Linked DNA regions of Arthrobacter crystallopoietes. The protein of the gene in region 2 interacts with the protein of the main gene of each other region in a pairwise test. Links are inferred from orthologs where the notes say so. Each region holds a gene or a part of one and is shown on either strand. Other genes may lie near its edges.

The links. Proteins that work in one complex are often made in the same cells at the same time.
Region 1: the proteins of trhO (region 2) and rplL interact in binary tests that used the Escherichia coli proteins (3 or more experiments, as listed by UniProt). The link is inferred for Arthrobacter crystallopoietes from one-to-one orthologs.

The regions. Positions count from the first base shown.
Region 1 is NZ_CP018863.1:358,731-362,021, forward strand. What follows is about bases 191-3,049. They hold rplL (50S ribosomal protein L7/L12), read right to left. Parts: upstream 1,880-3,049; coding sequence 1,502-1,879; downstream 191-1,501. Other genes in these bases: AC20117_RS01675 (acetyl-CoA C-acetyltransferase), read left to right, coding at 191-943; AC20117_RS01680 (aminoacyl-tRNA deacylase), read left to right, coding at 947-1,426; rplJ (50S ribosomal protein L10), read right to left, coding at 1,954-2,556; AC20117_RS01695 (GNAT family N-acetyltransferase), read right to left, coding at 2,814-3,049. Outside these bases: more of AC20117_RS01675, read left to right, coding at 1-190; more of AC20117_RS01695, read right to left, coding at 3,050-3,291. UniProt on the Escherichia coli protein: The binding site for several of the GTPase factors involved in protein synthesis (IF-2, EF-Tu, EF-G and RF3). Is thus essential for accurate translation.
Region 2 is NZ_CP018863.1:544,182-547,506, reverse strand. What follows is about bases 284-3,176. They hold trhO (oxygen-dependent tRNA uridine(34) hydroxylase TrhO), read left to right. Parts: upstream 284-1,229; coding sequence 1,230-2,123; downstream 2,124-3,176. Other genes in these bases: AC20117_RS02605 (DUF7059 domain-containing protein), read left to right, coding at 2,913-3,176; AC20117_RS02610 (GNAT family N-acetyltransferase), read right to left, coding at 2,192-2,809; AC20117_RS02620 (GNAT family N-acetyltransferase), read right to left, coding at 457-1,131; AC20117_RS02625 (DNA 3'-5' helicase SftH), read right to left, coding at 284-353. In the rest of the region: more of AC20117_RS02625, read right to left, coding at 1-283; more of AC20117_RS02605, read left to right, coding at 3,177-3,325. UniProt on the Escherichia coli protein: Catalyzes oxygen-dependent 5-hydroxyuridine (ho5U) modification at position 34 in tRNAs, the first step in 5-carboxymethoxyuridine (cmo5U) biosynthesis.

The sequences.
Region 1 (3,291 bases), 190 kb from region 2 along the record:
GACCATCAACAAGGTGTGCCTCTCCGGCCTCGCGGCGATCACCGATGCAGCCCGTTTGATCCGCGCCGGCGAGGCAGACGTAGTAGTTGCCGGCGGCCAGGAGTCCATGACCAATGGACCGCATGTGCTCCCCGGTTCCCGGCAGGGCTGGACCTACGGCAACATCAACGTCGTCGACTCGGTGGCCCATGACGGACTGACCGACGCTTTCGACCACGAGTCCATGGGCGCCTCAACGGAACGCCGGAATACAGAGCTTGCCATCGACCGCACCGCCCAGGACGAGGTTGCCGCGGCATCGCACCAGCGCGCCGCCGCTGCCGCCGAATCCGGAGTGTTCGATGCGGAGATCGTCCCGGTCACGGTCCCCCAGCGCAAGGGCGATGACCTGGTGCTGACCAAGGACGAAGGTATCCGTCCGCAGACCACTGTAGAGTCGCTGGCACCGCTGAGGCCGGCCTTCGACAAGGATGGCACCATCACGGCGGGCAACTCGTCACCGCTTTCCGATGGCGCAGCCGCCGTAGTGCTGGCGACCCGCGGTTATGCCGAAGACAACGGACTCGAGTGGCTCGCCGTCGTCGGCAAACCGGGCCAGGTGGCCGGACCGGACACCTCCCTGCATTCGCAGCCATCCAACGCAATTGCCCAGGCCCTGAAGCGCGCCGGTTGGAGCACCTCGGATTTGGACTTCATCGAAATCAATGAGGCCTTCGGTTCCGTTGCCGTGCAGTCGCTGAAGGATCTGGACTACCCGCTGGAGAAGTGCAACCTCCACGGCGGGGCCATCGCACTGGGGCACCCGATCGGTGCTTCCGGTGCACGGCTGGCGCTGCATGCGGCCCATGAGCTCAAGCGCCGCAAGCAGGGCAAGGCCGCCGTTTCATTGTGCGGCGGCGGAGGCCAGGGCGAAGCGCTCCTGCTGTACCGCGACGAGGAGTAGCCAGTGGCTGACACTGCTGTCGGCAAGGACAGGTTCCTTGCCGACGCGGGCGACCGCGGGCTGGACGTGGAGCTGATTGCACGTCCGGCGGCTCGGAACCTGGCGGAGGCGGCGCAGCTGCTCGGGATCGCACCTGCGGACATCGTCAAGTCCCTCGTGGTTAAGCACAAGGACGGCACGTTCCTGTTCGCGCTGATTCCCGGCGACCGGCAGATCTCCTGGCCGAAACTACGTGCCTTGCTCGGGGTGAACAAGCTGTCCATGCCTGCTGCCGACGTCGCTTTCGAGGCCACCGGCTATCAGCGCGGCACCATCACGCCGCTGGGCAGCACCACGGCCTGGCCCGTCTATGCCGATGCCGCGATCACCGGCCGCCGCATCTCCATGGGCGCCGGGGAGCACGGCTACTCGGCCTTTGTGGATTCGGATGCCCTGATCAAGGCATTGGACGCTACCGTCGCGGACATCAGCGAACCGGAATAACGCCTCGGCCTCGGCCAGTGCAGACAAAAGAGCCCCGCACCTGAGTGCGGGGCTCTTTTGGGTGTTGCGAAAAGCTTACTTGACCGTGACGGTGGCGCCGGCAGCTTCGAGAGCTTCCTTGGCCTTGTCGGCAGCTTCCTTGGTTGCACCTTCGAGAACAGCCTTCGGAGCGCTGTCGACAACGTCCTTGGCTTCCTTCAGACCCAGCGAGGTCAGGGCGCGAACTTCCTTGATCACTGCGATCTTCTTGTCGCCAGCAGCTTCGAGGATAACGTCGAATTCGGTCTGCTCTTCAGCAGCCTCAGCGGCGCCACCGGCAGCGGGGCCGGCAACGGCAACGGCAGCAGCCGTGACGTCGAAGGTCTCTTCGAAGAGCTTCACGAAGTCGGAGAGCTCGATGATGGACAGTTCCTTGAAAGCTTCAATGAGCTCTTCGTTGGTGAGCTTCGCCATGGTTGGCGTCCTTCCTATAGGTGGTGTTCAGCGCATTGGCCGCGCACCAAGAGTTGTGGATTGGGAAGAGAGTCTTACTTCTCTTCGGCAGCAGCCTCGGCCGGAGCCTCGGTTGCCTCGGCAGCGGGAGCTTCTTCAGCAGCAGGTGCTTCTGCTGCCGGAGCTTCGGCAGCAGCAGTGTCTGCCGCACCGCCGTTCTCCTCCTGCTTGACGCGCAGTGCCTCGACAGTGCGGGCCAGGGCAGCCATCGGGGCCTTGAGGACGCCGGCAACGCGTGCCAGCTGGAACTCACGGGACTCGAGTGCGGCCAGCGCTGCAACACCGGGTGCGTCCAGGGCTTTGCCCTCGAAGAAACCGGTCTTGATGACGAGCTGCGGGTTGGACTTTGCGAAATCCGTCAGGGACTTTGCGGCTGCAACAGCGTCACCCTTGATGAAGGCGATAGCAGTGGGTCCGGAGAGCTGGTCATCGAATGCATCGATGCCGGCTTCCTTGGCTGCAATGCCAGTCAGGGTGTTCTTGACGACGGAGAACTTGGTCTCCTGGCCGAGAGAAACACGCAGCTCCTTGAGCTGTGCAACGGTAAGCCCGCGGTATTCGGTTAGGACTGCAGCGTTGGATTCCTTGAAATCAGTGGTGATCTCTTCAACTGCTGCCACCTTGTTTGGCGTTGCCATAACCCTCCTTCCGGGGAATAGTGCCGGTGGTTCGGGTCGCACGCATAAAAAACGCCCCGGGCAGATGCACGGGGCTTGGCCTACACACACCCGGCAGCACCGGATATGGAGGATTGCTTCGTTCACCTGCGCAGGCCGTCCCAGGCATGGGACTTTCGGTTGAATTCTTAGGGGAAATCAACGACCGACGGTCTTTGGTAGTTCAAGGTTACGCGATGGGATGGCCATGGCCAAATCGGGCATAGCCTGGCGACCAGTCAGGCGCTGGCACCCAGCCTTTTCTGCCATGCCGCCTCATACCCGGCGGGGACAAAACCCAAGGCATCGTTGATGGCGAGCATGTGCTCATTCTCGGCCGCATTCCAGGTCAGCAACCGCTGCCCTTCCGGCCAGATCCTGCCGACCCGCAGCAGGTTATGCGCCTTCATAAGCATGCCCAGACTGTGGCCGCGGTGGGCACGCAGGACCAAAGTGTCCTCCTGGTAAATGACGTCGGGCTTCTCCGGGTAGTAATCCAAAAAAGTATGCCCGGCAAGTTCTCCGCTCGCCAGCTGCAGGGCAGCGATGACGAGGGAATGGCCACCTTTACGCCGGAGTTCCTCTTCGCCTTGGCGTACCCTCGCGCGGTCCCAAGCTTCCTCCTGATAATCGATCTCACCCAACGGCACGTCCGTGCTCATTCTCTGCCGCAGCAACGCATACTGGTCCACGAATTCCTCCGGGCAAACGTCTTCC
Region 2 (3,325 bases):
GGAGCCAGGTATAACGCGACGGATCCCGTGGGTTCCAGCCTGGCCTGGTCCTCCAGCGAGGTGCGGTGGATCGAGTCCAGCGCCGGGAGCTGGTAGGCCAACGACTTCCCGGACGCAGTGCCTGTGGCAATGATCGTGTGCTGGCCGGCGTGGGCCGATTCGGCGGCGAGGACCTGGTGCCGCCACGGCTGATGCATGCCCAAGGTGGCATAGGCATCGACGACATCCGGGTGCGCCCAATCCGGCCAGGGTTCGTGGATGGCGTCCCGTGCAGACAGTTCGCGGACGTGCATGAGCTGTTCGGGGTCCGGACCGGAGCCGAGCAGGGGGATCAGAGAATCATGCAGTGCCACCCGAATATTGTGTCACCTGCCGGAAGCAGACGGCGCCGCAGCCTACCCCGGGGCAGCAGCAGACAACAGGAACGAACCCGGGGCTCGCCTGCCAGCGGTGCGGCTAAGCGGCGTCCGAGGGCTTGAGGATCAGGACGTCGCACACCGTGTCCCAGCCCAGGTGCTGGTACAGCATGCGGCCGTCGTGCGAGGCAATCAGCAGGCCTGTTTCTACAAGGTGCTCGAACGCTGAAGCTGCCAGGGCGCGCATGATGTGCGTTGCGAGGCCGCGGCGGCGGAAGTTGTTATGGGTTTCGATGTGGTCGAAGACTGCGACACCATCCACCACAGCCATCACGCCGTGGGCCGCTTCCTCCTCGCCGTACATGACGCGGGCGCGGTGCACGTTGCCGTCCCGGTCGATGACGGTCTTGAAATCGGTGTCCCGGTACCAGGGATCCTCGGCGTCCTGTTCGGACATGTCGGTGACCATCATGGACTGGTCGCTGTGATGGACCCTCAGCCCGTGCTGCGGCGCCAGCATATGGTAGCGCTGCGGATCACGGGTCAGCACGGTGAGCATGCGCTTGGGCGATTCCAGTGTGTTCCTGGCGAGATCCGCGAACTCCTCGTCACCGGGCTCATAGGCAAAGAACTCCCAGTCGCCGGTCTTATCGGCGAGCACGATGGCCGGATGCCCGGCTTCGCGAGCCGGGGAATAGCCGCGGCAGGCTGACCATCCGGCAACCCACGCCGGGAGCAAGTTATCAGGTACGTCTGCTGTGAAATCGAGGGCCATAGGTAGACAGTACCGAACCAACAGCGTGGGCGGCATCCGAAGTAGATGACAACAAGGTCACAATAACCGGTTTGCCATCTGCGCTTACCCTTAAATACGTGGCTGTAAACCGAATTGTGCTTTATTACGCGTTCACCCCCTTGCCGGATCCCGAAGCGGTACGGCTATGGCAACGCGCCCTCTGCGAAAAACTGGGTCTGCGGGGCAGGATCCTGATCTCCGCGGACGGCATCAACGGCACCGTCGGCGGGGAAATCAGTGCAGTCAAGCAGTATGTGAAGGCCACCCGCGAGTATCCGGCGTTCAAGAAGATGGACATCAAGTGGTCGGAAGGCGGTGCCGAGGACTTCCCACGGCTGAGCGTAAAGGTCCGTGACGAAATCGTGTCCTTCGGCGCACCGGGAGAACTCAAGGTCGACGAGAACGGTGTGATCGGCGGCGGGACGCATCTGAGGCCGGAAGAACTGCACGAACTGGTGGAGGCCAAGAAGCAGGCTGGCGAGGATGTGGTCTTCTTTGACGGCCGCAACGCGTTCGAGGCGCAGATCGGCAAGTTCAAGGACGCCATAGTCCCGGATGTCGCCACCACCCACGATTTCATCAAAGAGCTCGAATCCGGTAAGTACGACGACCTCAAGGACAAGCCCGTGGTGACGTACTGTACCGGCGGAATCCGGTGCGAAGTGCTGTCCTCGCTCATGGTCAACCGCGGTTTCCAGGAGGTTTACCAGATGAAGGGCGGCATTGTCCGCTACGGCGAGACGTTCGGGGACGCCGGGCTGTGGGAAGGCTCGCTCTACGTCTTCGACAAGCGCATGCATATGGAATTCACGCCCGATGCGAAGACCATCGGTGAATGCGTCCGCTGCCAGGGCGCGACGAACAAGTTCGAGAACTGCTCGAATCCGAGCTGCCGCAACCTCACCCTGTATTGCACCGAGTGCGCGTCGAACCCCGAGACTCTCCGCTGCCCGGACGGCTGCGCAGCCTAAGAGGGGGCAACCGGTTCCAGTGCCGGGTTCAACCTCCCGCGCGTCCAGACCGGCTTGCGCGCCGGCTGCTAGGCCTCCACGGGTAGCTCGCGGGCGGAACCGGTGGATTCCATTGGCCCGGCCTCGGGCCACAGCCCGGCGGAGGCGTCCTGCGGCTCGGCGACTTCTTCTTCTGTCTTGAAGATCCGCAGGCCGCGCGCCTGGTAATTGGCCAGCGCCGACGGTCCGTCCAGCGAGCAGGTGTGGACCCAGACCCTGCTTACGGGCGCAAAGCGCTCCCAGCGCGTGTCCAGTTGCCATGCCTGCTGGATCCCTTCCGTCAGCAGCGCGCCGCCGAACCCTGCACCGATGAACTCCGGAAAGAGCCCGAAGTACACGATTTCCACTTCGGTGCCTGCCGCGCCCGGACGCCCCATCAGTTCCACGTAGCCTGCCGGCGAGCCGTCCACCCACAGCACCCAGGTCTCGGAGCCCGGAGTGCGCAATACTTCATCCCACTGGGCGCGCGTCAGCGCCAGGCGATCCGACCAGTTCCACCCGCTGCCGACAGACCGGTAGAGGAACTTGCTGAATTCGGGGCTGATGCTGCGGACCTGTTCGATCCGGGTACCGGACGGCAGCGGGCGCGATCCCGGAACCAGCTGCTCGGGCGCGGTCTGCTCCAGATGGGTGGTGGTAACAAGCATGCGCCCATTTAACCATTCCTGCCCCGCGCCTAGACTTTGAGGCGTGACTGAGTTCAATAGCGGCAACATTCCCCACGCCCCGCAAAGTACGGATCTGCAGCTGATGGCTGCACTGGCTAAGGACCTGACGGCGCTGGATTACACGGTGGACGGCGTCCAGCAACTGCTGGGCGCCGAGGCCTACGAGGCCTTGGACCGGGACCAGTTGATTCCGGCCCAGCTGGCAACCGATCGCGAACTTGCCGCTGCCCGGCCCAAGCCGTTGGCCGCCGTCGTACGTTTGTGGCTGCTGGGCGGGACACTGGAACGGGACCAGCTGGCATCGGCTTTTCCCGCCGTCACGCCCGAAGGGCTGCTGGCGCTGGGGCTGATCAACAACGACGGCGGACGCTTCCGTCCCGCCGTTGACCTCCGGCCGTATGCGTTCGACGAAACGCAGTTGTGGGTGGCCAGCGACCTGGGTGCCCACCAGGCGCCCGGGGTGCTGCGGCGGGACCACGTGCTGGGGATCGGGCA